Regions from separate parts of the Pantoea sp. y20 genome, predicted to be linked through region 2. Evidence: predicted binding sites of a transcription regulator. Region 2 holds the regulator's gene; the other holds the start of a gene.
The links. Region 2 encodes ArgR, which controls arginine synthesis, uptake and breakdown. Its sites were predicted from a motif close to ANTGAATAAAAATACANT; they were not measured.
Positions count from the first base shown of each region.

Region 1 (15,822 bases), 1.1 Mb from region 2:
CCACGCAGCGCGGCGTACGCGTGGTACCGGAAATCGATCTGCCCGGTCATTCGTCGGCGATAGCAGTAGCGATGCCGGAGTTAATGAGCGCGCCGGGACCGTATCAGATGGAGCGCGGCTGGGGCGTGTTTAAGCCGTTGCTCGATCCCAGCAACGAAGCGGTATTTCGCTTTATCGACACCTTAATGGGCGAAGTGACGGCGATCTTCCCCGATCCCTACATCCACATTGGCGGTGATGAGGTTGATCCAACCCAGTGGAATGATTCCACACGCATTCAGCAGTTTATGCGCGACCACGGTTTAAAGGATACGCATGCGCTGCAAGCCTGGTTTAATCAGCGCGTTGAGAAAATCCTTGAAGCGCATCAGCGCCGCATGATCGGCTGGGATGAGGTTTACCATCCTGATCTGCCTAAAAGCATTCTGATTCAATCGTGGCAAGGACAGGATGCGTTGGGCACGGTGGCGAAAAACGACTTCCGCGGCATCCTCTCCACCGGTTTCTATCTCGATCAGCCGCAAACCGCCGCTTACCACTATCGCAATGAACCCTGGCCGCAGGGGCTCAACGGCGCGGATCAGGTGCAGGCTGGTGAGCAGGCGCAGAGCTGGCAATTCACCATGCCGCGTTTGAAAGGCAGCGCGCTGAAAGGCAGCTTAACCCTCATAGAAGGGAAAAAAGGCTGGCGCGGCTTTATCGATTTCAGCGGCAAAGCGCGTCGCATGATCAGTGATATCCGCTGGCTGTCGCCCACACAGCTGACGTTCAGCGTCGATACGTGGATGGGGCCATTCCAGCCGATGGTGACGCTAACGCAAGACAAGCTGACCGGTTATATGCTGGTGGGCAACGTGCGCTATCCCGCAGAAGGCAGCAAGTTGCCGCAGGTGCCAGCCGGCATTGCGCCATCGCTGCCGACGCCGCAACAGATGCAGAACAACCTGATTGGCGGCGAAGCGGCGCTGTGGGCGGAGAATGTTAACAGCCGGGTAATCGATACACGCCTGTGGCCGCGCGCCTTTGTGGTGGCGGAGCGGTTATGGTCGGCGCAGGATGTCACCGACAGCGATAACATGTATCAGCGCCTGAGCGCGGTGGATCGCTGGAGCACTGTTTCTGTCGGCTTGCAGCAGCATCAGCAGGCTGAAGTGCAGATGATGCGACTGGCGAACAGCAGTGACATCACGCCGCTGCGCATATTGGCCGAAGTGCTGGAGCCAGCGCAATACTACACGCGCCAGCATCTGAAATTTCAGGCGGGACATTATGACTATTTTGAACCGCTCAATCGTTTGGCGGATGTGTTGCCGGCCGAGAGCAACGCGGTGCGTGTGCTGGATAAGCAGGTGGATCGCTTGATCGCCAATCGCGCCGATCATGCGGCGGCGCATGCCATCCGTCAGCAATTGCAGCGCTGGCAGAACAACAGCGATGCGGTGATGCCGCTAATTCTGCGCAGCTATCAGCTCAAGCCGCTGCAGCAGCAAGTACAGCAAGTAGCAGAGTTGAGCCGGATGGGACTGGATTTGGTCAATGCGCTGGAACGTAATCAGGCGTATGGCGCAGGTGAGGTGGCGCAGATGCATTCACAACTGGATGCGGCAGCGCAGGTGCAGGACGAAACAGTGCTGGCGCTGGTGCGGCCGCTGGAGAAGTTGCTGCGATCGTTTAAATAAATATTGTGCTGGCTGTCCCCCTCCTCGGTCCTCCCCCATAAATGGGGGAGGAAGAGGCTGCCATATGTCAGTGATGAAGCTGCATGTGGCAGCATCTCCTTCCCCCGCTTGCGGGGGAAGGCCGGGATGGGGGACAGCCAGCACCAACCAACCAAATCAACGACGTACCGCAATCGCCTCGATCTCAATCTTCACATCTTTCGGCAGGCGCGCCACTTCCACGCACGAACGCGCTGGGAAGCTGGCGTTGTGCTCGGTGAAGAACGCTTCATAAGTCGCGTTCACGGTGGCGAAGTCATTCAAATCCTTCACAAACACGGTGGTTTTCACGATATCGCCCACTTTCAGGCCGGCGGCTTCGACAATCGCCTTCACATTTTCCAGTGATTGACGTGCCTGCGCGGAAACATCGTCGGCCACGGCGCCAGTGGCCGGATCAACCGGGATCTGGCCTGAAGTGATGATCATGCTGCCGAGATCCACGCCCTGCACGTAAGGGCCAATCGCTGCGGGTGCGTTTGAAGTACTGATTTCGCGAGACATTGTTTCTCCTTGAAAGTGCGCGGCCGACCGATGTCCGCCGCGAAATGAATCGTCCCATTATAGGGACGACGCGGGCGATTACCAGTGACCGAGCACCACGTGGCGCGCGAACTCTTTCTCGCAATATTTGCACTTCAGATGGACATCATCTTCGCGCTTTTTCACCGCAAAACTGGTGAATACCGGCTCGTTACGGCTGATGCAGTTGCTGTTCGGGCAGGTCAGCACGCGGTCAATACGATCCGGCAAGGTGGGGGCGATCTTCGCCACCACTTCGTATTCGTCAATGCGGTTTACCGTGGCGAGCGGCGCATAAACCGCCAACTGATTGATCTGATCGTCGGTCAGGAAGGTATTTTCGATCTTGATCAGATCTTTACGGCCCATCTCGCCCGACGGCAAGTTGAGGCCGATGGTGATGCGCTGATCGGTTTCGGTCAGACGAAACAGCGAAAGTAACTTAAAGCCGACCTGCGCCGGGATATGGTCAATCACCGTGCCGCGTTTGATGGCTTCAACCTGCAATTTATTATCGTGAGTCATCGCTTTCTCCTTACAGTGCCAGTTCGCGATTCAGTACCAGCGCCAGCAGCGCCTGGCGAGCGAAGATGCCATTTCCAGCCTGCTGAAAATACCAGGCGTGCGGCGTGCTATCCACGTCGGTGGTGATCTCGTCGATACGCGGCAGCGGATGCAGCACTTTCATGTTGTCGCGCGCACCGGCTAAATCAGCGGCACGCAGAATGAACTGTGCTTTAACGTTGGCGTATTCCGACGGATCGAGGCGCTCTTTCTGCACGCGCGTCATATACAGAATATCGAGTTCTGGCATCACTTCTTCGATGGTGTCGTGGCGTGACCAGGCAATGTTCTGCTCATCCAGCATATCGGTGATGTACGCCGGCATCGCCAGCGCATCCGGCGCGATAAAGAAGAAGCGGTTGCCATCAAACTTCGCCAGCGCCTGCGTCAGTGAATGCACGGTGCGGCCATATTTCAGGTCGCCGACCATTGCCACATTCAGGTTATCCAGGCGATTTTGCGTTTCTCGGATGGTGAAGAGATCGAGCAGCGTTTGCGTTGGATGCTGGTTAGCGCCATCACCGGCGTTGAGGATTGGAATGCCGCCGGAGAATTCCGTCGCCAGACGCGCGGCGCCTTCCTGCGGATGACGCATCACGATGGCATCAACGTAAGTCCCTATCACCGAAATGGTATCGGCGAGGGTTTCGCCTTTCTTGCCGAGCGAGGTGTTGCTACCGTCGGCGAAGCCCACCACTGACGCGCCGAGACGATGCATCGCGGTTTCAAACGACAAACGCGTACGCGTTGAAGCCTCAAAGAAGCAGCTGGCGATCACGTTGTGTTTCAGCAGCTCCGGCTGGGGATTGGCTTTCAGCTGGGCAGCGGTATGCAGCACCAGCTCCAGCTCGTCGCGGTTGAGATCGTTGATGGAAATAATGTGCTTGCGATATAGCGGGTTGGCCATAGCGTTCTCCTCTGCGCTGCCGGATTGCGGACAAAAAAAAGCCCCTGCTTAAGGGGCTTTTTTTACGATCGATTGATGACGGAAAGAAACAGATGCGCCGCCCGCTGTCAGGCGTCGTTGAGCGTCAAATTGTGCGCTGCGCTGTTGCATGTTTCCTCCGGCAAATTGGGCCGCATTATACGCATTCACTGATTTGCATCAAGCAAATATCGCGCGCGAGGTAAACGTTTGCGGCGCCACCAATCATAGCTTGCCGAGTGTCGCGACCATCACCGCTTTAATGGTGTGCATGCGGTTTTCAGCCTGATCGAACACGATGCTGTGCGCAGATTCAAACACCTCATTACTCACTTCCATGCCATCGTGCAAACCGTGCTGCTCGGCCATTTGACGGCCCAGCGTGGTTTTGTCGTCATGGAAGGCCGGTAAGCAGTGCAGGAACTTCACCTGCGGATTGCCGGTCAGCGCCAGCATCGCGCTGTTAACCTGATAAGGACGCAGCAGGGCGATGCGATCTTCCCACACTGATTTGGCTTCGCCCATCGACACCCACACATCCGTGTAGATGAAGTCGGCACCTTGCACGCCTTCGGCGATATCTTCGGTCAGGGTGATTTTGCCACCGGTTTGCTGTGCGGCCACGCGGCACTGCTCCACCAGTTCCGCTTCCGGCCAGCAGCCTTTTGGCGCCACCAGACGCAGATCGAGGCCGACCAGCGCAGCGGCTTCCAGCATGCTGTTGCCCATGTTGTTGCGTGCATCGCCGACGTAAACCAGCGTCATTTCATTCAGCGATTTACCCGGCAGATGTTCCTGCATTGTCAGCAGATCGGCCAGCAGCTGCGTGGGGTGGAATTCGGTGGTCAGGCCGTTCCACACCGGCACGCCAGCGAATTCCGCTAAGGTTTCCACCAGTTCCTGGCCGTAGCCGCGATATTGAATACCGTCATACATGCGTCCCAGCACGCGCGCGGTGTCTTTCATCGACTCTTTATGGCCGATTTGGCTGCCGCTTGGGCCGAGATAGGTGACGTTAGCGCCCTGATCGTAAGCGGCAACTTCGAAAGAGCATCGGGTACGAGTCGAGTCTTTTTCGAAGATGAGCGCGATGTTTTTGCCTTTCAGGTACTGCGTTTCGCTGGCATTTTTCTTTGCGTGTTTTAATTCACCTGCCAGACTCAGCAGAGAATCGATTTCGGCTGGGGTGAAATCCAGCAATCTCAGGAAATGTCTTTGATGTAGCTGACTCATACAGCGCTCCGGATGACTACATTAAATGAATTAAAATTCAATTTAACCGTATGAATATGCATTTTCAACCCCGGCGTTAAGAAACTTGTTGTTTTGTGTAGTGGCGCGCGAGGCAGTGTGGGAAAATAATTGAATTCAGCCGAATATTTGAGGACACACCCATGGCATATGAAGCATTGCTGGAAGAACAGCGCGAAGAGACGCGACTGATCATTGAAGAGTTGCTGGAAGACGGCAGCGATCCAGATGCGCTTTACACTATTGAGCATCATCTCTCCTGCAACAACTTCGACTCGCTGGAGAAGGTCGCGGTTGATGCCTTCAAGCTGGGCTACGAAGTGAGCGAGCCAGAAGAGCTGGAGCTGGAAGACGGCACCACCGTAATGTGTGTGGATATCCTGAGCGAAGGCGCGTTGAAGCCAGAGCTGATTGATGCGCAGGTTGAGCAGCTGGTGAATCTGGCGGGCAGCTACAACGTCGATTACGACGGGTGGGGCACCTACTTTGAAGATCCTGATGCCGAAGATGAAGACGACGATGGCGAGTTCATCGACGACGAAGAAGACAACGGTGTGCGTCACTAAGCATTAATGGGCGGCACTCGCCGCCCTGAACACGTTTCCCCGTAAGACAAAAGACTGCCCATGAATTACGCTCCGCTATTAGAACCGATCTATCAATTCCTGCATTGCCGCACGCCACAAGCGTGGATTGATGAAGCACGCAAGCCGGAAAATCTGACGTTGCTGCTCACCGATCACATGGTTTGTGAATTAAAAGCCGCGCAAACCGCGGTGTTCATCATCCGTAAATACGTGGCGGATAAGCCAAGTGGTGATGCCATTCTGGCATGGCTCAAGCCGTATGAAGATTTTATCTACCGCGACGAGCAGGACGGCAACTTTATCAATGCCCACAAGAATCTGACCAAAAGCATTATCGTGCGCAACGAGCTGCCGTGGGCCGATGATTTGGTGGAGATGATGGTGCTGCTGGTGAAAGAGGAGCTGCACCACTTCTATCAGGTGTGGGAAATCATGCAGTCGCGCGGTTTGCCGTATCGCAAAATCACTGCCAGCCGCTATGCCAAAGGTTTGATTCGCGAGATTCGCACATACGAGCCGGAAGCGCTGGTGGATAAGCTGATTTGCGGGGCGTACATCGAAGCGCGATCCTGCGAACGTTTCGCCAGCCTGGCGCCGTATCTGGATGAGCAACTGGAGAAGTTCTATATTTCGCTGCTGCGCTCGGAAGCGCGTCACTATCAGGATTACCTGAAGCTGGCGCAGCAGATTTCGCCGAAGGAGATTGCGCCGCGCGTGCAGGTGTTTGGCGAGGCAGAAGCGCGCTTAATCAGCGAGCCGGATGGCGAACTGCGGTTTCATAGTGGGGTGCCGGCGGTTTAGGTTTGTGCGCGCTGTCCCCCATCCCGGCCTTCCCGCTAGCGGGGGAAGGAGATGCTGCCACATGCAGCTTCAACGCTGACATGTGGCAGCATCTTCCTCCCCCATTTATGGGGGAGGACCGAGGAGGGGGACAGCGAGCACACACAGCCAGCACATCACAACACCTTCAGCATCCGCACTTCACAATCCACATGCCCGGTACAACCCATCGCGCTATCAATCAGCTCGAACCCCAGCGACTCATACAACTTAATCGCACGCGTCAAACTGCCGGTGGTTTCCAGATAGCAGCGCTGAAAGCCCTGCTGACGGGCGAATTCCATGGCACGCAGCGCCAGATCGCGTGCCAGACCTAAGCCGCGCACCTGCGGCAGGAAATACATTTTCTGCAGCTCACAGATATCCGGCGCGCTGCAGGCCAGCGGTGCAACGCCGCCGCCGCCCACCACCACACCGTCATGTTCCACAATCCAGTAAGCGCTGTTGGCTTCGCTGTAGAGTTCGAATAGGCGATCGAGATGGGGATCGGACACGGTGTAGCCTTTATCCGCCGTCAGGCCAAATTCGGCTGACACATCACGGATCACCTGCGCAATCAGCGGGTTATCGGCGGCTGAAATGGGGCGCACCTTTAAATTGATGGGAGCGTCGCTGGTCATCATTATCTTCCGGTATAAAAAAGCCGGGCAGTGCCCGGCTTCGATTAAGCAGTTGGACTGAAGCGCTTACAATGCCGCAATCACGCCCTGCTGTTCAAACAGTTTTGCTTTTGATTGCTCAAGCTCAGCCACGCGCTCACGCTCTTTGGCGACAACCGCTTCCGGCGCACGTGAGACAAAGCCTTCGTTCGCCAGCTTGGTCTGGATCTTCTCAATTTCGACATCAAGTTTCACCAGCTCTTTCGCCAGACGCTCCAGCTCGGCTTCTTTGTTGACCAGATCCGCCATCGGAATCAGCAACTCAGCGCCTTCAACAATCTTAGTGACCGAAACCGGGCCTTTCTCGCCTGCAGGCAGAATGGTCAGGCTTTCCAGACGCGCCAGACGCGACAGGAAGGTGCGGTTCTCTTCGACGCGACGCTGCGCGGCGGCAGAGCAGTCACGCAGCAGCACGTCGAGCGGCTTGCTTGGTGCGATGTTCATCTCAGCACGGATATTACGTACCGCGACGATCGCCTGCTTCATCCACTCGATATCGGCTTGCGCTTCGGCATCCTCTTTCGCCGCGTCATACTGCGGGAACGGCTGCAGCATGATGGTATCGTGATCGATGTTTTTCAGGCCTTTCACACGCTGCCAGATGGTTTCGGTGATGTAAGGAATGATCGGGTGCGCCAGACGCAGCAGCGCTTCCAGCACGGTGACCAGCGTATTACGCGTACCGCGCAGTTCCGCTTCGCTACCGCTGGTCATCACCGGCTTGGTCAACTCCAGATACCAGTCACAGAACTGGTTCCAGGTGAAGTCGTACAGAATGTTGGCCGCGATATCAAAGCGATAGTTATCCAGCGCTTCACGGTAGGCTTTTACGCTGCGGTTGAATTCGCTCAGAATCCAGCGATCCGCCAGCGACAGCTTCATTTCGCCGCCGTTTTGTCCGCAATCCTGCTCTTCGGTATTCATCAGCACGAAGCGGCTGGCGTTCCACAACTTGTTGCAGAAGTTGCGGTAGCCTTCGAGGCGCTTCATATCCCAGTTGATGTCACGACCGGTAGAAGCCAGCGCGGCAAGGGTGAAGCGCAGCGCATCGGTACCTGAAGGCACGATGCCGTCCGGGAACTGCTTTTCGGTACGTTTGCGGATCTTCTCAGCCAGCTGCGGCTGCATCATGTTGCCGGTACGTTTCTCCAGCAGATCTTCCAGAGAAATGCCGTCAATCATATCCAGCGGATCGATGACGTTACCTTTCGACTTGGACATCTTCTGGCCTTCTTCATCGCGTATCAAACCGGTCATATAAACGGTTTTGAACGGCACCTGCGGCTTGCCGTTTTCATCTTTGATAAAGTGCATGGTCAGCATGATCATGCGCGCAATCCAGAAGAAGATGATGTCGAAGCCGCTCACCAGCACGCTGGTTGGATGGAAGGTACGCAGCGCTTCGGTGTTCTCCGGCCAGCCCAGCGTCGAGAAGGTCCACAGACCGGACGAGAACCAGGTATCCAGCACGTCGTCATCCTGGCGCAGCGCCACATCGGCAGCCAGATTGTTTTCCTGACGCACTTCGTCCTCGGTGCGGCCAACATAGACGTTGCCGTCGTTGTCGTACCATGCTGGGATGCGGTGTCCCCACCACAGCTGACGTGAAATGCACCAATCCTGAATGTCACGCATCCATGAGAAGTACATGTTTTCGTACTGCTTCGGCACGAACTGGATATCGCCATTTTCTACCGCTTCAACCGCGACTTTCGCCAGCGGTGCGGTGCGCACATACCATTGGTCGGTCAGCATTGGCTCGATCACCACGCCGCCGCGATCGCCGTAAGGCACGGTGAGGTCGTGCGGTTTGATCTCTTCCAGCAGGCCAATCTCATCAATGGCGGCAACCATCGCTTTACGCGCGGCGAAACGCTCCATTTTCTGGAACTGTGCCGGGATGTCGTCCGCGCACGCATCGCTGACTTCGCCATTGGTATCGAACACTTCCGCGCGCTCGCGGATGTCGCCATCAAAGGTCAGAATGTTGATCATCGGCAGCTTATGACGACGACCCACTTCGTAGTCGTTGAAGTCATGCGCAGGCGTGATCTTCACGCAGCCGGTGCCTTTTTCCATATCAGCGTGTTCATCGCCAACGATCGGAATACGACGGTTCACCAGCGGCAGGATCAGCTCTTTGCCGATCAGATCTTTATAACGCGGATCTTCCGGGTTAACCGCGACGCCGGTATCGCCCAGCAGGGTTTCCGGACGCGTGGTCGCCACCACCAGATAATCTTTGCCTTCAGCGGTTTTCACGCCGTCAGCCAGCGGATAGCGGATGTGCCACATCGAGCCTTTGCTCTCGCGGTTTTCCACTTCCAGATCGGAGATTGCGGTACGCAGTTTTGGATCCCAGTTTACCAGGCGTTTGCCACGGTAAATCAGGTTCTCTTTGTACAGGCGGACAAACACTTCGCGCACGGCGTTGGACAGACCTTCGTCCATGGTGAAGCGCTCGCGCTCCCAGTCAACCGAGTTGCCGAGACGACGCATCTGGCGAGTAATGGTGCCGCCGGATTCCGCTTTCCACTGCCAGATTTTGTCGATGAATGCATCGCGGCCATAATCCTGGCGCGTTTTGCCCTCTTCAGCGGCGATTTTGCGTTCTACCACCATCTGTGTAGCGATACCGGCGTGATCGGTACCGGCCTGCCACAAGGTATTTTTACCCTGCATGCGCTGGTAGCGAATCATGGTATCCATGATGGTCTGCTGGAAAGCGTGACCCATATGCAAGCTGCCGGTGACGTTCGGCGGCGGGATCATGATGCAAAAGCTTTCCTGGCTGGTATCGCCATTCGGTTTAAAGTAGCCCTGCTGTTCCCAGTGCTCGTAGAGCGGCTGCTCGATATCTTGCGGGTTATATGTCTTTTCCATTTCTACACTGTCGTTTGCGGCGAGGGTGGCGTCGCCGTATTCAATTGGAAACCAACGCTGCGATAGGCTTTGTAGCGATCGCGCGCCAGTTGTTTTAGGGATTCTTCATAAGGAACGAAGTCTATCACTTCATGGAAACCAGTAGCAAAATCTGCGAACTGTGGCAGAAGGCTGATCAGCAGATCGCGCGGTGAACTGCCGCGACGCTGTGGCCAGGCCAGCTCAACCGGAGCGCCGTAGCGCGGGCCTTCTCCAGCCAGATTGTGCGGCACAAAAGCGTTTGCCGGAAGTTGCCAGAGCGCTTCATCCAGCCGATTGGCTTGTTCTTCGTTTTCGCAGGCAATCAGGATGCGTTTGCCGTCACGCCAGCGTGTTTCGGCAAGAGAGCACACCAACGCTTCGATGGCGGTTAGGCCGTCGTCGGCGCTCTCAGACTCCATCACATAGAAAGTGGCGTTTTTCATGGGATCCTTTGGATGAGAGGGGGGCTGGGTGCTTGCTGTCCCCCACCTCGGTCCTCCCCCACAAGTGGGGGAGGAAGATGCTGCCCTATGTTAGTTGTGAATTCGCATGTAGCAGCGTCTCCTTCCCCCACTTGTGGGGGAAGGCCGGGATGGGGGACAGCCATCACCAAATCAATCGTCGCCGTTCAACCCTGCGCGATTCAGCAGGAACTGCGACAGCAGCGGTACCGGACGGCCGGTTGCGCCTTTGGCTTTACCGGAACGCCATGCGGTACCGGCGATATCCAGGTGCGCCCAGTTAAACTTACGCGCAAAGCGCGCGAGGAAGCAGGCGGCGGTAATCGCACCGCCAGGACGGCCGCCAATGTTCGCCATATCAGCAAAGTTGGATTCCAGCTGCTCCTGATACTCATCCGCCATCGGCAGACGCCAGGCGCGGTCGCCGGACTGCTCAGATGCGCTGATCAGCTCGTGCGCCAGCGGATTGTGGTTCGACATCAAACCGCTAACGTGATGACCCAGCGCAATCACGCAGGCGCCGGTCAGTGTGGCCACGTCAATCACCACTTCTGGCTCGAAGCGTTCAACGTAGGTCAGCGCATCGCATAGCACCAGACGGCCTTCGGCATCGGTATTCAGCACTTCAACGGTTTGACCTGACATAGTGGTCAGCACGTCGCCCGGACGCATCGATTTGCCATCAGGCATGTTTTCACAGCCCACCAGCACGCCCACCACGTTCAGCGGTAAATTCAGTTCCGCCACCATGCGCATCACGCCGTAAACGGACGCCGCACCGCACATGTCGTACTTCATCTCATCCATGGAATCGGCCGGTTTGATCGAGATACCGCCGGAATCAAAGGTTAAGCCTTTGCCAACCAGCACGATGGGGCGCGCTTCTGGATCGTGATTGCCTTTGTACTCAATCACCGACATCAGCGATTCATTGTGCGAACCTGCGCCAACCGCCAGATAGGCGTTCATCCCCAACTCTTTCATCTGCTGTTCGCCGATGACGCGGGTGGTGACATTTTTGCTGTACGCATCCGCCAGCTGACGCGCCTGCGACGCCAGATACGCGGCGTTACAAATATTTGGCGGCATATTGCTGAGATCTTTGGCGGCTTTAACACCGGCAGCTACGGCCAAACCGTGCTGAATGGCACGCTCGCCGCTGGTAAGTTCACGGCGGGTCGGCACGTTGAACACCAGTTTACGCAGCGGACGGCGCGGCTCGACTTTGTTGCTTTTCAGCTGATCAAAGTTGTAGAGCGCTTCTTTAGAGGTTTCGACCGCCTGACGCACTTTCCAGTAAGTATTGCGACCTTTGACGTGCAGTTCAGTCAGGAAGCACACCGCTTCCATTGAGCCGGTGTCGTTCAAAGTATTGATTGTCTTCTGAATGACCTGCTTATACTGGCGCTCATCAAGCTCGCGCTCTTTACCGCAGCCGATCAGCAGGATGCGTTCGGAGAGGATATTCGGCACATGGTGCAGCAGCAGCGTTTGGCCCACTTTTCCTTCCAGTTCACCGCGGCGCAGCAGGGCGCTGATGTAGCCATCGCTGATTTTATCCAGCTGCTCAGCAATGGGTGACAAACGGCGCGGTTCGAAAACGCCAACAACAATGCAGGCGCTACGCTGTTTTTCCGGGCTACCGCTTTTTACACTGAACTCCATGCACTCTCCTGAATCTTAAAGACAACGGCCTTGGCTGTCGTTAGAATGTAGCGCGCTCGTAACTCATTAATTCGTTGCGACGCCATGACAATTCAACGCCGGTAGTCATAATGAGTGGTGGTGACAAGTATGTTGTTTTTTCACCACACTAACGCGTTCGTCATACTATTTTAGCTACGATGACGGCCATTGATGAAGAAAAATGGCTGATAAGCGTTGAAACTAGCGATTTTCCTGCAAAAAGACAAGTTATCACAGGCGTACTAAGCGTGATCATCATTAGATATCTGGTTCGGGAAACGCTCAAAAGCCAGCTGGCTATCCTCTTCATCCTGCTGCTGATCTTCTTTTGTCAGAAGTTAGTGCGGATTTTGGGAGCTGCGGTGGATGGCGAAATCCCAACAAACTTAGTTCTGACATTGTTAGGACTCGGCGTGCCTGAAATGGCACAACTTATCCTGCCCCTAAGCCTGTTTCTGGCGATTTTAATGACCCTTGGGCGGCTGTACACCGAAAGTGAAATCACGGTGATGCATGCCTGCGGCCTGGGCAAAAGTGTGCTGATTAAAGCCGCGATGATCCTGATGCTGTTCACCTCGCTTGTGGCGGCGGTCAACGTCATTTGGTTAGGGCCATGGTCATCACGTTATCAGCAGGAAGTGACGCAAAACGCCAAATCTAACCCAGGCGCGGCGGCGCTGGCGGCTGGGCAGTTCCAGACCTCTAGCGACGGCAATGCGGTGCTGTTTGTTGAAGATGTGAAGGGCAATACCTTCGGCAACGTGTTCCTGGCGCAGCTGCGTCCGAAAGGCAACGCGCGTCCCTCGGTGGTGCTGGCTGATAGCGGCCACATGGAGCAACACAAAGATGGCTCGCAGGTGGTGACGCTGGATAAAGGCACGCGTTTTGAAGGCACCGCCTTGCTGCGTGACTTCCGCATCACCGACTTCGTCAACTATCAGGCGGTGATAGGCTACAAAGAAGCCACGCTCGATCCGAACGATGCCGATCAGGCGGATATTAGCACGCTGCTCAAGACCAAAACCCCGCAGTTCCAGGCGGAGTTGCACTGGCGCTTGACGCTGATCTTTGCCGTACTGGTTATGGCGTTGATGGTGGTGCCGCTTAGCGTGGTGAACCCGCGTCAGGGCCGCGTGCTGTCGATGCTGCCTGCCATGCTGCTATATCTGATCTTCTTCTTACTGCAAAGTTCTCTGCGTTCCAACGCCGCGAAAGGCCGCTTCGATCCGGCCATCTGGATGTGGGTGGTGAACTTCTCCTATCTGGCTTTGGCGGTGCTGCTGAACATGTGGGATACCGTGCCGATGCGTCGCATCCGCGCGCGCTTTAGCCGTGGAGGATCGGTCTGATGTTTAAGGTTCTTGACCGCTATATCGGCAAAACCATCTTTAACACCATCATGCTGACGCTGTTCATGCTGGTGTCGCTGTCGGGCATTATCAAATTCGTCGATCAGCTGCGTAAAACCGGGCAGGGCGCTTATACCGCCCTCGACGCCGGTTACTACACGCTGCTCAGCGTACCGAAAGATATCGAAATCTTCTTCCCGATGGCGGCGCTGCTGGGCGCACTGCTCGGTTTGGGCACGCTGGCGCAGCGTAGCGAACTGGTGGTGATGCAGGCATCGGGCTTTACCCGCATGCAGGTAGCGCTGGCAGTGATGAAAACGGCGATTCCGCTGGTGCTGTTGACCATGGCGGTGGGCGAATTCGTTGCACCGCAGGGTGAGCAGATGGCGCGTAACTACCGTGCGCAGCAGCTGTACGGTGGCTCGCTGGTTTCGACGCAAAACGGCCTGTGGGCGAAAGACGGCAACGACTTCATCTACATCGAGCGCATCAAAGGCGATAACGAGATTGATGGCGTCAGCATCTATAAGTTCAGCGATCAGCGCCGTTTACTCAGCGTACGCTATGCGGCGAGTGCCGCCTGGAATGCGGATAAAAAGGTCTGGGCGCTGTCGCAGGTCGATGAATCGGATCTGCAAGATGCCAAACAAATTACCGGCTCGCAAAGCCTGAGCGGCGAATGGAAAACCAACCTGACGCCTGACAAGCTCGGCGTAGTGGCGCTGGACCCGGACGCGCTCTCGATCACCGGCCTGTATAACTACAGCAAATACCTCAAGCAGAGCGGCCAGGTTGCAGGGCGCTACCAGCTGAATATGTGGAGCAAAATCTTCCAGCCGCTCTCTGTGGCGGTGATGATGCTGATGGCGCTGTCGTTTATCTTTGGTCCGCTGCGAAGCGTATCGATGGGCGTGCGCGTGGTGACGGGGATTAGCTTTGGCTTCCTGTTCTACGTGTTGGACCAGATTTTTGGCCCGCTAAGCCTGGTATACGGTTTGCCGCCGATTCTGGGTGCGATTCTGCCGAGCGGAGCATTCTTCGCCATCAGCTTGTTCCTGCTGATGAAACGCCGCTAAGCCTTGTAAGGTCGCCATTCATGGCGACCTTTTTACTGAATACGCTCGATCCAACCCGGCACCTGCGACAACACATACAAAATCAGTCCAATCGTCCCGCCAACCAGCGTGCCGTTAATGCGGATAAACTGCAGGTCGCGGCCGATATTCAGCTCAATTTGCTGCGACATATCGCGCGCATCCCAGCTTTTCACCGTATCGCTAATATGGCGCGTCAGGAAGGCAGCAAACTCCGGCGCTACGCTGCGTGCGGCATCTTCCAGATGCTGATTCATCGAGGCACGCAGCGCTTCGTCAGCCGCCAGCGTCTCGCCCAGCCACAGCGCGGCCAGTCTGACGCGCTCCTGCACCCGTGAATCCTCACTATTTAGATCGTCTTTCAGCCAGCCCCGTAAATCCTGCCACAGCTCGCCAATGTAGCGATTGAACGACTCATCTTCCTTCAGCCAGCTCTTGATGTTTTCAGCACGTTCCGCCATTTCAGGATCGCTTTTCAGCCGCTCAATCAGCCGCTGCACCGCGCGGTCAAAGCCCAGGCGCAACTCATGCCCCTGATCGAGCGCGACCTGATCGAGTATCGAATCCACCGCATTCGCCACCAAATCGGCGCTGTGTTCGCCCAGCCATTCGGTGGGCAGCATTTTGGCTTTGATCGGATGTTCGCGCTTGAGCCAGCGCACAATCTGCGCGGCGATAAACTCGCGCGTTCCGGGCTTGTGCAGCAAGCGCAGCAGCTGTTGTACCGCCGCATCCAGCAGCTCCTGATGGCGATTATTTTTCGTCAGGCTATCCAGCAGCAGCGCGCTGGATTGGGTGAGATCGACCTTATCCAGCGCACGATGCACCGCACGGCGCAGAAAGCGCTGAATGCGCTGATCATCGGTGAGATCGAGAAAACCGCGCATCACCTGTAACAGATGACGACCAATGCGATCGGCGTTGCCCGGCGTGTTCAGCCACTGCGCCAGCATCTGCGACGGATCGTGGCGGCGAATCAGCGCCAGCAGCGAATCGGTATCGAGGAATTTCTCCTGCACGAAGCGACCCAGATTCTCGCCAATGCGATCTTTATTGCGCGGAATAATTGCTGTATGACGCGAGATAAACGGCACCGGCACGCGCCGGAACAGCGCCACCACGGCGAACCAGTCGGCTAATGCGCCGACCATCGCCGCTTCTGCGATTGCCTTCAGCCCAAGCACCCAGAAGTTGGCTGGCAGAAACAGCGTCACAATAAAGGTGGCTGCCGCAATCAGCAGCAGTGACAGCGCCAGACGTTT
Region 1 is NZ_CM142816.1:617,568-633,389, forward strand. Features, by position in the region: gene ACYAC5_RS02785 (beta-N-acetylhexosaminidase) at 1-1,679, shown strand, start outside; gene ridA (2-iminobutanoate/2-iminopropanoate deaminase) at 1,836-2,222, opposite strand; gene pyrI (aspartate carbamoyltransferase regulatory subunit) at 2,301-2,765, opposite strand; gene pyrB (aspartate carbamoyltransferase) at 2,776-3,711, opposite strand; gene argF (ornithine carbamoyltransferase) at 3,955-4,962, opposite strand; gene rraB (ribonuclease E inhibitor RraB) at 5,124-5,546, shown strand; gene miaE (tRNA isopentenyl-2-thiomethyl-A-37 hydroxylase MiaE) at 5,607-6,368, shown strand; gene ACYAC5_RS02820 (GNAT family N-acetyltransferase) at 6,524-7,027, opposite strand; gene ACYAC5_RS02825 (valine--tRNA ligase) at 7,094-9,949, opposite strand; gene ACYAC5_RS02830 (DNA polymerase III subunit chi) at 9,952-10,413, opposite strand; gene pepA (leucyl aminopeptidase) at 10,585-12,096, opposite strand; gene lptF (LPS export ABC transporter permease LptF) at 12,366-13,466, shown strand; gene lptG (LPS export ABC transporter permease LptG) at 13,466-14,542, shown strand; gene ACYAC5_RS02850 (DUF445 domain-containing protein) at 14,575-15,822, opposite strand, start outside.
Region 1: argF (ornithine carbamoyltransferase) is a predicted target of ArgR. The motif match lies at 4,987-5,004, and genes of this name have one in related genera.

Region 2 (15,822 bases):
GGAAGCCAGCAAGCCACATACCGGCAGCTACCGCACCTTCAATGATTTCTTCGTGCGTCCGTTAAAAGAGGGCGCGCGTCCGATCGATACTGATGCCTCTTTACTGGCGCTGCCCGCCGATGGCGCGATCAGCCAGCTGGGCCGCATTGCCGGCGATCAGATCTTCCAGGCCAAAGGCCACACTTACAGCCTGCAGGCGCTGCTGGCCGGTAACGACGATCTGGCGGATCAGTTTCATGACGGCGAGTTTGTTACCACTTATCTCGCCCCGCGCGATTATCACCGCGTGCATATGCCGTGTAACGGCATCCTGCGCGAAATGATCTATGTGCCGGGCGATCTCTACTCCGTCAACCCGCTGACCGCACGTAACATTCCGAATCTGTTTGCGCGTAACGAGCGCGTGATCTGCGTATTCGATACCGATCATGGCCCGATGGTGCAGATCCTTGTCGGTGCCACCATTGTGGGTAGCATCGAAACCGTGTGGGCGGGCACCATTACGCCACCGCGCGAAGGTGTGATTAAACGCTGGCGCTATCCGTCTGCCGATCATGATGGTGCGGTGGTGCTGTTGAAAGGCCAGGAAATGGGTCGCTTCAAGTTGGGTTCAACGGTGATCAACCTGTTCGCGCCAAATCGCGTGAAGCTGGCAGAAAGCCTTGAAGCCGAAAGCAAAACCCGCCTCGGTCAGCCGCTGGCCATCGCCCTGCCTCAGCCTGGCGACAGCGTCTCACTTAGCAAATAACCCGGAATCTCTCCCGTGCGTGTTTTCCTCTCCTTGCTGCTGAGCCTTGTGCTCAGCAGTTCTGTATTTGCAGCCACCGTTCCGCAATCCAGCCAGCTAAAGCAGGAACTGGATGCGGCTAAATCGGCGAAAACCTCACCCGCGCAAACCGAGCAGGTGCAGGCGCTCGAATCGGCGATCAATTTCCTCAACGAGCGCGATGAGTCGCTGGAGCGCGCGAAGCAGTATCAGCAGGTGATTGATGATTTCCCGCGGCTGGCGCGCGAATTACGTCAGCAGATCGCCACGCTGACGGACAGCAGCAAGGCGGTGCGCAGCAATATGAGCAGCGCCGAGCTGGATCAGGAGCTGTTGCAGGTTAGCAGCCAGCTGCTGGAGGAAGGCCGTCAGGCGCAGCAGGAGCAGGATCGCGCGCGCGAGATCAGCGATTCACTGTCGCAGCTGCCGCAGCAGCAAACCGATGCACGCCGGGCGATGACCGAAAGCGATCGTCGCGCGCAGAGCGCTTCGACGGCGACTACGCCGCTGGCGCAGGCGCAGATTTACGCGCGTCAGGCGGAAAACGCCGCCAACAAAGCGCGCGTGGACGAGTTAGAGCTGGCGCAGCTTTCGGCGAATAACCGTCAGGAACTGGCGCGTATGCGCGCTGAGGTGCATCAGCGCAAAGCGACTCAACTGGATAACTATCTGCAGGCGCTGCGCAATCAGCTCAACAATCAGCGCCAGCGCGAAGCTGAACTGGCGCTTGAGCGCACCGAGCAGCTGGCGGAAAACAGCGGCGATCTGCCGAGTTCGATCAGCGATCAGTTCCGCGTTAACCGCGAACTCTCCGCAGACCTTAATCAACAAGCGCAGCGCATGGATTTAGTCGCTTCGCAGCAGCGTCTGGCCACCAATCAGACCTTGCAGGTGCGTCAGGCGCTGAGCACGTTGCGTGAGCAGTCGCAATGGCTGGGGGCGTCCAATCTGTTGGGCGAAGCCTTGCGTGCGCAGGTTGCCCGTCTGCCGGAGATGCCGAAATCTCAGCAGATCGACAGCGAAATGGGCCAGCTGCGGGTGCAGCGTCTGCATTATGAGGATCTGCTGGAGCGCCAGCAGGAACTGCGCAAAGCCAAACAGGATGACGGCACGCCGTTCAGCAGCGATCAGGTACGCATCCTCGAAGCGCAACTTAAAACCCAGCACGAACTGCTGAACTCACTGATTTCCGGTTGCGATACGCTGATTCTGGAAATCACCAAGCTCAAAGTTTCCAATACACAGTTGCAGGATGCCTTAGCCGAAATTAAAGATGCGACGCATCGCTATCTGTTCTGGACCGCTGACGTTAATACCATCGGCCTGAATTTCCCGGTGGAGATGGCGCAGGATCTCAAGCGTCTGTTGTCGCTGGATACCGCCGGCCAGCTCGGCAAAGCGCTGGCGATGATGTTTACCAATCGCGAAACCGTGTTACCGATTATTGGTGCGATTCTGCTGGTTGGCTTCAGCATCAGCTCACGTCGTCACTACAACGCCTTTATGGAGCGCTCCGCCAGCCGCGTCGGTAAAGTGACGCAGGACCGCTTCAGCCTGACGCTGCGCACGGTATTTTGGTCGATTCTGGTGGCGGTGCCGCTGCCGGTATTGTGGGCCGCGCTCGGTTACGGTTTACAGCATGCCTGGCCTTATCCATTCGCCGTGGCGATTGGCGATGGCATCACCGCCACGCTGCCGCTGCTGTGGGCCTTTATGATCAGCGCCGCGTTTGCACGTCCCGATGGCTTGTTTGTGGTGCATTTCCGTTGGCCGCAAGCGCGCGTGGCGCGTGCCATGCGCTATTACTCGCTGTCGGTGGGGCTGATTGTGCCGCTGATCATGCTGCTGATCGCCTTTGCCAATCTCGACGATCCGCAATTCTCCGGCACGCTGGGACGCGTGTGCTTCATCCTGATTTGTGGCGCGCTGAGTATCGTTACCGTTAGCCTGAAACGCGCCGGTATTCCGCTCTATCTGGATAAAGAGGGCAACGGCGATAACTTCGTAAACCGCATTTTGTGGAACCTGATGATTGCCCTGCCGCTGGTGGCTGCCCTCGCCTCCTGCATCGGTTATCTCGCCACCGCGCAGGCGCTGCTGGCGCGTCTGGAAACCTCGGTGGGCATCTGGTTCTTCCTGCTGGTGGTGTATCACATCATCCGCCGCTGGATGCTGATTCAGCGCCGCCGCATCGCCTTTGACCGTGCACGTCAGCGTCGTGCCGATATGCTGGCCAACCGCGCGCGCAGCGAAGAAGAGAAAGAGCAATCAACGCCAGCGAATGCCGACACCATCGAAATCGATGAGCCAAGCATTGATCTTGATGAGATCAGCGCACAGTCGCTGCGTCTGGTGCGTTCAATCCTGACGCTGATTGCGCTGGTTTCGGTGATTGTGCTGTGGTCAGAAATCCACTCGGCGTTTAGCTTCCTTGATAACATTCCGCTGTGGAATGCCAGCACCACCATTCAGGGTGTGGACAGCGTGCAGGCGATTACGCTGGGTGCGGTGTTGATTGCGATTCTGGTGCTGATCATCACCACGCAGCTGGTGCGTAACATGCCCGCGTTGCTGGAACTGGCGCTGTTGCAGCATCTCAGTTTGGCGCCGGGCACCGGTTACGCCATTACCACTTTGACCAAGTATGCTTTGATGCTGATTGGCGGCTTGATTGGCTTCTCAATGATGGGCATTGAGTGGTCGAAGCTGCAGTGGCTGGTTGCTGCGTTGGGTCTGGGTTTGGGCTTCGGGATGCAGGAGATTTTCGCTAACTTTATCTCCGGCCTGATTATCCTGTTTGAGAAACCGATCCGTATTGGCGATACCGTGACCATTCGCGACCTGACTGGCAGCATTACGCGCATCAACACGCGTGCCACCACCATCACCGATTGGGACCGCAAAGAGATCATCGTGCCGAATAAGGCTTTCATTACTGAGCAGTTCGTGAACTGGTCGCTGTCGGATTCAGTGACGCGTGTGGTGCTGACGATTCCAGCGCCCGCCAGAGTCAACAGTGATGAAGTGACCAACATTCTTAAGCAAGCGGCCGATCGCTGCACCTACGTGCTCGATATGCCGGCGCCGGATGTGTTCCTGGTCGATCTGCAGCAAGGTATTCAGCTGTTTGAACTGCGCGTGCATGCGGCGGAGATGGGGCATCGCATGCCGCTGCGCCATGAACTGCATCAGCTGATTCTGCGCGGCTTTGAGGAGCACGGCATTGAGATGCCGTTCCCACCATTCCAGGTACGCATGGAGACGTTAGGAAAGCAAAACCCCGCGACTAACGGTGCGCCCGCCAATAAGACCTTCAAATCTGGCGGATTATAAAAACAAAACGCCCGGCAGATGCCGGGCGTTTTTTATTGCCGCTCGGAGTTTATCACTTCACAAACTCTTCGCCCTGCGCGATATCTTTCTTCAGCGTTTCCAGCATGCCGTTTAGCGCCTGCTGTTCAAAGGCACTCAGCGTGCCCAGCGGACGGCGTTCAACGATACCGTTTTTGCCCAGCAGCAGCGGCTGCGAGAAGAAGCGGGCATATTCGCCATCGCCTTCCACATACGCGCACTCCACCACGTTGGCTTCGCCTTGCAGGGCACGAATCAATGACAGGCCAAAACGGGCCGCTGCCTGTCCCATCGACAGCGTCGCCGATCCGCCACCGGCTTTGGCTTCCACCACTTCGGTGCCCGCGTTCTGGATACGTTTGGTGAGATCCGCCACTTCCTGCTCGCTGAAGCTCACGCCTTTCACCTGCGACAGCAGCGGCAGAATCGTTACGCCGGAATGCCCGCCCACCACCGGCACTTCAATCTCGTTAGGCTGCTTGCCTTTTAGCGCCGCGACAAAGGTATTGGCACGGATGATATCGAGGGTGGAAACGCCAAACAGGCGATTCTTGTCATACACGCCGGCTTTTTTCAGCACTTCGGCCGCAATCGCCACCGTCGTATTCACCGGATTGGTGATGACGCCAATCAGCGCTTTTGGCGCGGTACTGGCAACCTGCTCGATCAGGTTACGCACGATACCGGCGTTGACGTTAAACAGGTCGGCGCGATCCATGCCCGGCTTACGTGCCACACCCGCGGAGATCAGCACCACATCAGCACCATGCAGCGCAGGCGTAGCATCTTCACCGCTAAACCCTTCCACGGTGACTGCCGTTGGGATATGACTGAGATCGACCGCCACACCGGGCGTTACCGGGGCGATATCGTAAAGTGAGAGAGCTGAGCCTGCGGGTAATTGCGTTTTGAGCAGCAGTGCGAGCGCCTGGCCAATACCACCAGCGGCACCGAGAACGGCAACTTTCATCCTGAACTCCTTATTAAGGTGGGGCAGAGATATGCCGAAAATCCATCAGGTTACGAGTTTAATCAACTTCTCAGGCGATAGCGACTAAACCTGTCGCGCACTAAACACTACGCCGCAATCGGCTCCCGAGACATCTCCACTTCAGAAGTCGCCTGAATGATTCATTCGCAGCCAGAAGACAATGGACGGCAATGATCATCGATATTGTTGTTACCACTTCAATAATATAACAACTTTGCAACCTTCGCTTTGCGCGTCCACCCGCGATTTTGGTGCAACATCATATTCTGTTATGATGCCCGCCCCGCAGGTCATTACCGCGATTCTCTTACCAGACTTATTGCATAAAAATTCATCTAAATGCATAATAATTTATCTGCCGTGGGCCTGTTGCCCTCTGCAACCCCTTTTTAATTGGTAGCTTATGCGAAACCCATCGAAACAAGACGACTTGATTAAGGCGTTTAAAGCCTTATTGAAGGAAGAGAAATTCAGCTCCCAGGGCGAAATCGTGCAGGCGCTGCAGGAAGACGGCTTCGAGAATATTAATCAGTCCAAAGTTTCTCGCATGCTGACCAAGTTTGGCGCGGTGCGCACGCGCAACGCCAAGATGGAGATGGTTTACTGCCTGCCTGCTGAACTCGGCGTGCCCACCACCACCAGCCCGCTGAAAAATCTGGTGCTGGATATCGATTACAACGATGCGTTAGTGGTGATTCACACCAGTCCGGGCGCGGCGCAGCTGATTGCGCGCCTGCTGGATTCGCTGGGCAAAGCGGAAGGCATTCTCGGCACCATTGCCGGTGATGACACCATCTTTATTACCCCCGCGCGCACCTTCTCGGTAAAACAGCTGTACGACGCGATACTGGTTTTATTCGAACAAGAGCTATAAAACCCTGCTGCATACCGGCAGTTCCTCTGCCGGTAATCTTGCCCTTTGCGCTTCATTCGTAACCATTCTGTTACAAATCCCTTTGTAAATAATAAGTTATCCATATGCCTGGCGGTTCTTTTCAGCCGCTATTATTGGTACGACCTTTGTGCCTATTTAACCTTATGCGCTATTTTACGCTGCTTTACACATTGTGCTCAGTGTCTTTCCCTTCTCTATCTTTATCAGCCAACGAGATCAACCACGATCTTTCGCACTAAAAGATAATTTGATGTAGATCATTGTTTTTACGGTGAAATAACCACCTATGGTTAAGATCCAGGCGTTTTTTATAACTTCAGGTTCTAAAAAAGTGCCATAAGGATAAAGAATTACAACCAAACATTATTAGCTCGGTATTAATTTCATGGGTGATTAGATCTATACTTGTTTTCGTGATGCAAATCACACGAAAGAAAAAGATAAAAATAGACGACGAGGAAAAATACCATGAACGTTAAAACTACTATCGCGACTTTAAGTGTTCTCTCTGCCCTGTCATTTGGTGCTTTTGCAGCAGATTCTATTAATGCTGAACAGGCTGCGAATCTGCAACCTGCGGGCACCATCAGCGTCAGCGGCGTGGGCGGTTCTCCAATGGATATCCGTCAGCAGTTAAACGATAAAGCCGACCAGCAAGGTGCGAAAGCCTATCGCGTGGTTGAGGCGAATACCGGTGACAGCTACCACGCAACCGCTGAGCTGTACAAATAAGTTATTGGCTTGAAAAGCAATGTGAACGGCGACCCGTTTGAGACGCTCTTGCCTCTCAGGTTGCCGGCCCCCATTTCAGGAGAGTGAATCATGAAAAGTAAATTAGCTATCGCAGTACTGGGCCTGGCTTCTGTTCTTTCTTTTGGCGCGAGTGCCGCCAGCCTGGTTTCAAACCAACAAGCTGAACAGCTGCAATCTCTGAACCAAACCATCAGCGTGAGCGGTGTTAACGGCGACCAGACCAACGTGCGTCAGGAACTGTCACAGAAAGCCGATGCGCAGGGTGCCAGCCATTACCGCATCATCGAAAGCAACCGTGGCGATACTTTCCACGTAACTGCTGAACTGTACAAATAATCACTAATTGAACGTCCGGTGCCTTGATGGCGCCAGGCAATAGATCGACGACCCGCCACCCCTTTTCTGCCGCAGGTTGTTGATTAAACGAGGAGAAAATTATGAAAATCAAAACAACCATCGCAACTGCTACCCTGCTTTCCCTGTTCGCCTTTGGTGCTTCTGCAGCACAACTGGTCACCGAACAACAGGCGCAGAATCTGCAACCTACCGGCAGCACCATTTCAATCAGCGGAACCGGCGGTTCGCCAATGGACTATCGTGCCGAGCTTTCTCAGAAAGCGGATGAGCAAGGTGCCAGCGCTTACAAAGTGATTGAAGCGAAAACCGGCGACAGCTACCACGTGACAGCTGAGCTGTATAAGTAATTCCTCGTCAATTAAGACGAACCCTTTGGCCCCGCTCGCCGGGGCCCTTTTTACTTTATATTGAAGCGGAGCTGGCCTTCCAGCTCCTCTTCTGCTTCATCAAATAGCAGGATCAATGCGCCATACCGGCGTTTCTGCCCTTTCCCCAGATTTACAAATTCAATCTCCAGCGGCAACGGCAGTTGCTCACCTATAATCGCATCCCAAAGATCGTCAAGATCGTTGATGGCGAGATCGGCTAACGCAAAACGATCGCTAAACTGTCGATAAAAATGGGCTTGATCGACAATCTCGTCGAAATCGAAACGCTCGGTTCTCATCATGACGCCCTCTTGGTTGTTGCGGCTAGCTGAGCCCGCCGAGGTGCAACGCTTTAACTTCCAGATACTCTTCCATCCCCAACACCGATCCTTCGCGTCCCAGTCCAGACTCTTTCACGCCGCCAAACGGTGCCAGCTCAGTGGATACCGCGCATTCGTTAATGCCGATCATGCCCGCTTCCAGCGCCGCTGAGACGCGGAATACCCGCTGCAGATTCTGCGTGTAGAAGTAAGCCGCCAGGCCGAATTCGGTATTGTTGGCACGCGCAATCACCTCGGCTTCATCGTCAAAGCGGAAGCAAGCCGCAACCGGACCAAACGTCTCTTCCTGCGCCAGCTTCATCTCTTCATGCGCTTCGCCAATCACCGTTGGTTGCCAGAAGTTGCCGCCAAGAGGATGACGTTCGCCGCCGACCAGCAATTTGCCGCCTTTACTCAATGCATCTTTGACGTGCTCTTCCACTTTCTCCAGCGCGGACGGCTCAATCAGCGGGCCAACGATCACCCCTTCTTCCACGCCATTTCCGACTTTTAGTTTGCCCACCGCATCGGCCAGTTGATTAACGAAGCGATCGTACACCGCGTTGTGCACATAGAAGCGGTTGACGCTGACGCACACCTGCCCGGCGTTGCGGAATTTGTTGGCAATCGCGCCCTGCACCGCCGCATCAATATCGGCATCATCAAACACGATGTAAGGCGCGTTGCCGCCTAACTCCATCGAGACCTTTTTCATGGTTTCAGCCGCATTACGCATCAGCGTTTTGCCCACCGCGGTGGAACCGGTAAAGGAGATTTTGCGCACCGCCTTGCTGGCCATGATCGCGTCGCTGATGGCATGCGTATCGCCCGCCACCGCATTGAGTACGCCATCAGGCACACCGGCTTTCTGCGCCAGCGCCAGCAACGCGAAGGCGCTCAGCGGTGTGTTGTTAGCGGGTTTGATGATGCCGGTACAGCCCGCGGCCAATGCGGGGCCAAGTTTGCGCGTCAGCATCGCCATTGGGAAATTCCACGGCGTGATCGCCGCGACCACACCAATTGGTTCCCGCGTCGCCAGAATGCGCGAGCCTGGTTTAGCCGGCGGGATGATTTCACCGTTGGCGCGTTTCGCCTGCTCGGCAAACCACTGAATAAAGCTGGCGGCGTATTCCACTTCACCTTCGGCTTCTTTAAGCGGTTTACCCTGCTCGGCCGTCATCAACTGGCCGAGCCAGCTTTTGTTCTCGATGATCAGCTGATACCAGCGATAGAGGATTTCGGCACGCGCCTTGGCGGTTTTATCGCGCCAGGCGGGAAACGCACGCTGCGCGGCGGCAATCGCCTGTTCGGTTTCTTGCTGGCCGGCTTTCGCCACGTTAGCGATAACTTCGCCGGTGGCAGGATTGGTCACCTCAAAGGTGGCGCTGGCGTTATGCCATTGACCATCAGCAAAATAGCCGGTCTTGAATAATTCGTGTTGTTGCAGGGAAGTGGACATCGGTTTTCTCCTGTCAGTTTGCGTCCTGTCAGGAAAGTATAGATGCCAATATCAGAGGTTTTTGTGTCAGCGTGGGATCTAAAAGGCCGCTGCAGGTTGCAGCGGCCAGTTTCAGATTTGTATTAAGGTGTTCTGATACTTATCCAGCATCAGCGCCAGACGTTTCACCGGCTCGGTGACGTTATCAGGCGCAGCATAGTGCTGCAGCTTTTCCTGATACACATCCAGCTCCTTCAGCAGCCGCTCGAAGTAATAGCGCCGCTTATCATCGCTGGTCGCGGAGATAATGCGGTCGGCGGTGTAGCGCAGCTGGCGGTGATAGGCCGAGAGATCTGCATTCACCGGCACTTCGGCATTGCGCAGGCGTTGATGGCCGATAATCAGCGTCAGCGCGATACGGTATTTATCGATATCGCCGGGGAACAGGTTGAGCAGCAAAAACAGTTGCTGATACAGCGCCGGCAAGTGATTTTCACGACGACGCGCCTGATTAGTGGTCAGCGCAGCAACTGCGGCATACATAAAGCGATTCAGCAGTTTACGTCCGGTACGCTCTTTGGATTTATCGCGAATCAGCAGAATCACCATCATCGCTACAAAGCAGCCAATCACCTGGCCCAGCACGTTATCGAGGAATACGTTGAACTCGAACTTCATCGGGTTATCCAGCACCAGCACGTTGATGGTACCAATCAACGCACCCAGCGTACCCAACTGACGACGCTGCACGAAGATGCCGCCGATAAAACCCAGCGCGCCTATGGCGATACACAACAGCAGCGCACTTTGCTGGGTCGCGGGCAGAATAAAGATGAAGTAGAGCGCGCCGAGCGGCACCGCAACCGTCATGCCGTAAAGGAAGTCTTTCGCCATCATTAACGGATTCGGCATACGCATCGCCAGCGCGGTAATCACCGCCAGCATCACCATGCAGCCGCTGCCTGATGTCCAGCCGGTATACAGCCAGAACAGCGATCCCAGCGCGGTGGCGACAAAGGTACGTATACCGTTGATCATCGCGTGATGGGTTTCCGCAGAGCGCGCCTGAATTACTACCTCGCGCTGCAGAATGCTCTCTTCCAGCGTGGTGATGCGGCTATTACTTTTAATGCCATTAATCAGCAGCAGATATTCAGTGGCCGCGCCGACCCAACTCGCCAGCGTCACCGGCACGGTTTTGCTGCTCACGCCAATCAGGCGACGCATCACCTTCATGCGCTTATGCACATCGTTGACGCTGTTGACCTCTTTTTCGATCAGCAAACGATAGTGCGGTGGAATGTATTCCGGACGCGAGTTTTGAATCAGGAAAGTTTCGGCGGCCTGCGTGATCAGCGTCAGCGATAAGGTGTTGAGCATTTGCAGGCGGCGGCTGGAGTTTTTCCAGCGTGAGGATTCCATCATCAGCTGGCCGCGCATGCCGTTGAGTGCCGTGGTGCGACGCACTAACGCGCTCCAGGCTTTATCCACTTCCTCTTTGTCTTCATGCGCGACGCACAGCTGCAGCAATTTGTAGTGCGCCACCAGCAGCGCGTCCACTTCCTGCTCAATCACTTTTTTGATCGAACGCGGCGAGAACAGCATGTCGGCGAGGATCGCACACAGAATACCGATGACGATTTCACTGCAGCGCTCAACCGCGTACTGCGGAGCCAGCGTCAAGCCGCCGCTGGCATCCGCCGTCACCACGATGATCAGCGCGGTGTAACCGGCAAGACCCAACGCATAGGAGTTTTCGACTTTGATCAGCGAAGAGAGCCACACGCACATGCCGGCCCACATACAGCACAGCAGCAGCATCACCACCGGCGCGCGCACCGTGGCAATCATGATGGTGAGCGCGGCGATACAGCCAATAAAAGTACCGATGATGCGCAGAATGCCGCGATAGCGCAGCGCGCCAGAATAGGGATCGCCCCCCGCAGCAAAGGCGGTACCACCGGCCACGATGCCGGCGGTCATTACCGCCCAACGCGGCGTTTCCAGATTGAAGTGAAAGCCAATCATCAACGCCGCAACCAGCGCGAAGGTGAGCTTTACCGGGAAACGCAAAAACTCAATCATATCGCCCTCGCTTAACCAAACTCACGCAGGCGATTGAACAACTGTGCCAGCGGCGAGACTTTGGTTTCGCGATCCTGCGCACCGGTGATCACCACCGTCGCCGTGGTCCCCGCCGGGAAGCGGTTGCCCGGTTGCTCGTCGAGACGAATACGCACCGGCACACGCTGCGCAAGACGCACCCACTCCAGATTCGAGTCGATGGTCGCCATGCCTTTGCTGTCGCTGGTGCTGCTGCTGTTGGTTACGCCCGCCGCGATGCTGTCAACGGTGCCACGCAGTACCGCGTTGCTCCCCAACGGGGTAATTTGTGCGCGGAAGCCCGGACGCACGCCATCCAGCTTGGTCTCTTCCATATAGGCCAGCACATAGAAGGAGTGCTGTTGCACCAACGCCACGGCTACCGAGCCGCGCGTGATGAATTCGCCCTGATAGACATTGAGGTTGGTGACCCAGCCGTCAGATGGCGCTTTGATAGTGGTGCGATCGAGGTCAATCACCGCCAGATCGCGCGTGGCCACAGACTTCGCCAGCTGATGCTCGCTGGTTTGCAGATCGTTATTGGATTGCTCAATCGCTTCACGCGACATCGCGCTGGTCCCCAACTGATTGCGGCGACTGGCTTCACGGCGTTTTTCACTCACCAAAGCCTGGTAATACTCGACATCCGCCTGGGCTTCGTCCAGCGCTTTTTGGTAGCGCGGACGGTCAACCACAAACAGCGTGTCGCCTTTTTTCACCAGCTGGTTGTCGTGCACCGGCACGTCAGTGATGATGCCGGTGACGTCAGGCGAGATCGCCACCACATCGGCAGAGAATTTGGCATCACGCGTCCACGGTGATTCGGTGTAGAACACCCAGGCGCGGAAGATGATCACGATGGCGATGACAACCAGCAGGAGTGTAATCGCGTATCGCGCGATTTTTCTTATTAGCGCTTTCACTTAAAAAACCTCAGACGAATAAACGGGATACAAGGTAAAACACGCAGCAATATAGCGCAGTGTTAAACAGTGCCGGATGCCAAACCAGATCGTAGATCCCGCTAGGCGTTAGCACGCGTTTCACCAGCCAGAACAGCGCCAGTGAAACCAGTAGTTCAATGAAGATGGGCGGAAAACTCAGCCCGAATACGACAAATACCGGAAGCACACTCATTTCGGATCCTTAGTTCGACCTTGCCGGATTGCACCGATACCTGCCCACGTGCCGTGTAGCACGTTGGGTTTACGATCAGGGGATGACGGATAAACTGATGGCAACATTCAGGCCGCGTTGAGCTAATCATAGCGTATCATCGGGCTAACACAGCCGTGTTCAGGTGCAGTGAAGAGACCCAGCGCGCGTATAGTAACGCGCTTGACTATACGTTTTCTACATATTGTGAGCTAAATCACTTTTTAGCCAGAGTAAACAATGGATCGACTTAAAAGCATGTCCATTTTCGCCAAAGTGGTTGAATTGGGTTCATTTACCGCCGCGGCGCGCCAGCTACAGCTTAGCGTTTCATCTATCAGCCAGATTGTCGCCAAACTGGAAGATGAGTTACAGGTTAAATTGCTTAATCGCAGCACGCGCAGCATTGGCCTGACTGAGGCCGGAAAGATCTATTTTCAGGGCTGTCGCCGCATGCTGGCGGAGGCGTCGCAGGTACACGAGCAGCTGTACGCCTTTAACAACACGCCGATCGGTATTCTACGGATCGGCTGCTCATCGACGATGGCGCAGAATGTGTTATCGGCGATGACCAGCGAAATGTTACGCGAATATCCGGGTTTGGGCGTCAATCTGGTGACGGGCATTCCTGCTCCCGATTTGATTGCCAACGGTTTGGATTTGGTGGTGCGCGTGGGCGCGCTGCAGGATTCGAACTTGTTCTCGCGTCGGCTGGGTGCAATGCCGATGGTGGTGTGCGCGGCGAAGAGCTATCTGGCGCAGCATGGCACGCCGGAAAAACCCAGCGAGATCGATAATTTTTCGTGGCTGGAATATAGCGTGCGGCCGGATAACACTTTTGAACTGGTTGCGCCGGAAGGATTGGTTACCCGCCTTACGCCGCAAGGCCGTTTCGTCACCAACGATTCGCAGACGCTGATTCGCTGGCTTAAAGCAGGTTGCGGTATCGCCTATGTGCCGTTGATGTGGGTGATTGATGAGATCAATGCGGGGGAGATCGATATTCTGTTCCCGCAATATCACTCGGAGCCGCGCCCGGTCTATGCGCTCTATACTGAGAAAGACAAGCTGCCGCTGAAAGTGCAGGTGTGCATTGATTATCTGACCGAGTATTTCAGGCAGGTAGCGCAGCAGTATCAGCAGCATCGGAAAGGTTGAGGGCAGATGTTCAGGTCGCCATACATGGCGACCTGACAACGTTAGGCGGTACCACCTACGGTGATTTTATCCAGCTTCAGCGTTGGCTGACCCACGCCAACCGGTACGCTTTGTCCCTCTTTACCGCATACGCCGACGCCTTTATCCAGCGCCAGATCGTTGCCGACCATCGAGATCTGCTGCATCGCTTCGATGCCGGAGCCAATCAGCGTGGCGCCTTTCACGGGCGTCGTCACTTTGCCGTTCTCGATCAGATAAGCTTCTGAGGTGGAGAACACGAACTTGCCGGACGTGATATCAACCTGGCCGCCGCCGAAGTTTGGCGCGTAAATGCCGTACTCTACGCTTTCAATGATATCTTGCGGCGTCGATTTGCCTGCCAGCATGTAAGTGTTGGTCATGCGCGGCATTGGCAAGTGCGCGTAAGATTCACGGCGACCATTGCCAGTTGGATTGACGCCCATCAGGCGCGCATTCAACTTGTCCTGCATGTAGCCTTTCAGCACGCCATTTTCGATCAGCATGTTGTACTGGCCCGGCACGCCTTCATCATCGACCGCCAGTGAACCGCGCAGACCTTCAATGGTGCCATCGTCAACCACGGTACACAGCTCTGAAGCCACCAGCTGGCCCATTTTGCCGCTGAATACCGATGTCGCACGACGGTTGAAGTCACCTTCCAGACCATGTCCAACTGCTTCGTGCAGCAGCACACCCGGCCAACCTGCGCCCAGCACCACCGGCAACATGCCAGCGGGTGCCGCCACGGCGGAGAGATTGACCAGCGCCATGCGCACCGCTTCGCGCGCCCAGGCATCGGCACGCACATCACCGCTCTCATCAGCGAGGAAGAATTCATAACCGGTACGCGCGCCGCCGCCGCTTGAGCCACGTTCGCGTTTACCCTGATCTTCCACCTGCACGCTGATGGAAAGACGCACCAGCGGACGAATATCTGCGGCCAGCGTGCCGTCAGTTGCGGCGACCAGCACCTGTTCGTAAACACCGCTCAAGCTGGCATTCACTTCCTGCACACGTGGATCGGCAGCACGCGCCACTTTATCAACACGGTGCAGCAGGGCAATTTTGTCTTCGCGCGTCAGGCTATCCAGCGGATTAACGGGCGCATACAACGAACGGTTCAGCACCGCCGATAAGGTATGCGCTTTACCGTTGCCTTGTTCACGCACGATGCTGCGCGCCGCTTCAGACGACTGACGCAGTGCATTCAGGGAAATCTGGTCAGCGTAGGCGAAACCGGTTTTCTCGCCGCTCACGGCGCGGACGCCCACGCCCTGATCGATATGGTAAGAACCATCTTTAATAATTTTGTCTTCCAGCACCCAGGATTCGTGGAAACTGGACTGGAAATAGAGATCGGCATAATCCAGACGACGTTCTGAAAGCTGCCCTAACAGGGAATAAAGGTCCTGCTGATTAATGCTGTTCGCAGTTAGCAACTGCTCACTTACCAGATTCAGAGTCATCGTTTCTCACTCATTATGTGCTCGGATAGTCATAGCCTGCGGCAATTACCCGACGGCGTCAAATTCACTTCTTCTCGTCTTCACGCGGTTTGCGCAGTACTTCATTGATTTCCGGCTTATCCAGCGGTCCGCTGATGTGGTAGCGCAACAGTGAAATCTTATTCCACAGCGGTCCCAGCACTTTGCTGGCGGCGAAGACCGCAGCACCGACCACCGGATTGATGACGAATGCAGTGGCGACGCCAACCGACGCGGAGATTTCCGGGGCGACCACCGCTTCCATGTCGATCTGGCGCTTCACCAAATCGATGTTGCCCTTCATGGCGATATCCGCTTCCAGGCCATCCACCAGCAGGTTATCGGTACGCATCACACCGTTTTCAATCCACGCGGTGCCGTTGATCGAATCGAAATAGAAACCGTCACTAAAGGTGTCGCTGAAATCGAAGCGCATCTTGCGTAGCAAGGCATCAAAGCTAAACAGGCGCAGCAACTGCCCGGCACGGCCGGTGTTCACATCGGCGATCTGACCTTTGCCAAAGTGGGTTTTCAGCGTACCGCTTAGCGTCTCTTCCGATGGCTGCCACGGCGCAGAACGCCAGTGCAGATCGTAATCGAGTTTAAACGGTGCATCGCGCAGCGGCGTATTCATGCCAAACCAGTTAGCCGCGTCATTGATG
Region 2 is NZ_CM142816.1:3,711,012-3,726,833, forward strand. Features, by position in the region: gene asd (archaetidylserine decarboxylase) at 1-748, shown strand, start outside; gene mscM (miniconductance mechanosensitive channel MscM) at 764-4,099, shown strand; gene mdh (malate dehydrogenase) at 4,152-5,087, opposite strand; gene argR (transcriptional regulator ArgR) at 5,512-5,982, shown strand; gene yhcN (peroxide/acid stress response protein YhcN) at 6,472-6,735, shown strand; gene ACYAC5_RS17185 (YdgH/BhsA/McbA-like domain containing protein) at 6,826-7,092, shown strand; gene yhcN (peroxide/acid stress response protein YhcN) at 7,194-7,460, shown strand; gene ACYAC5_RS17195 (barstar family protein) at 7,511-7,780, opposite strand; gene ACYAC5_RS17200 (NAD-dependent succinate-semialdehyde dehydrogenase) at 7,806-9,260, opposite strand; gene aaeB (p-hydroxybenzoic acid efflux pump subunit AaeB) at 9,372-11,324, opposite strand; gene aaeA (p-hydroxybenzoic acid efflux pump subunit AaeA) at 11,336-12,265, opposite strand; gene aaeX (p-hydroxybenzoic acid efflux pump operon protein AaeX) at 12,276-12,479, opposite strand; gene aaeR (HTH-type transcriptional activator AaeR) at 12,738-13,655, shown strand; gene tldD (metalloprotease TldD) at 13,697-15,142, opposite strand; gene yhdP (AsmA2 domain-containing protein YhdP) at 15,207-15,822, opposite strand, start outside.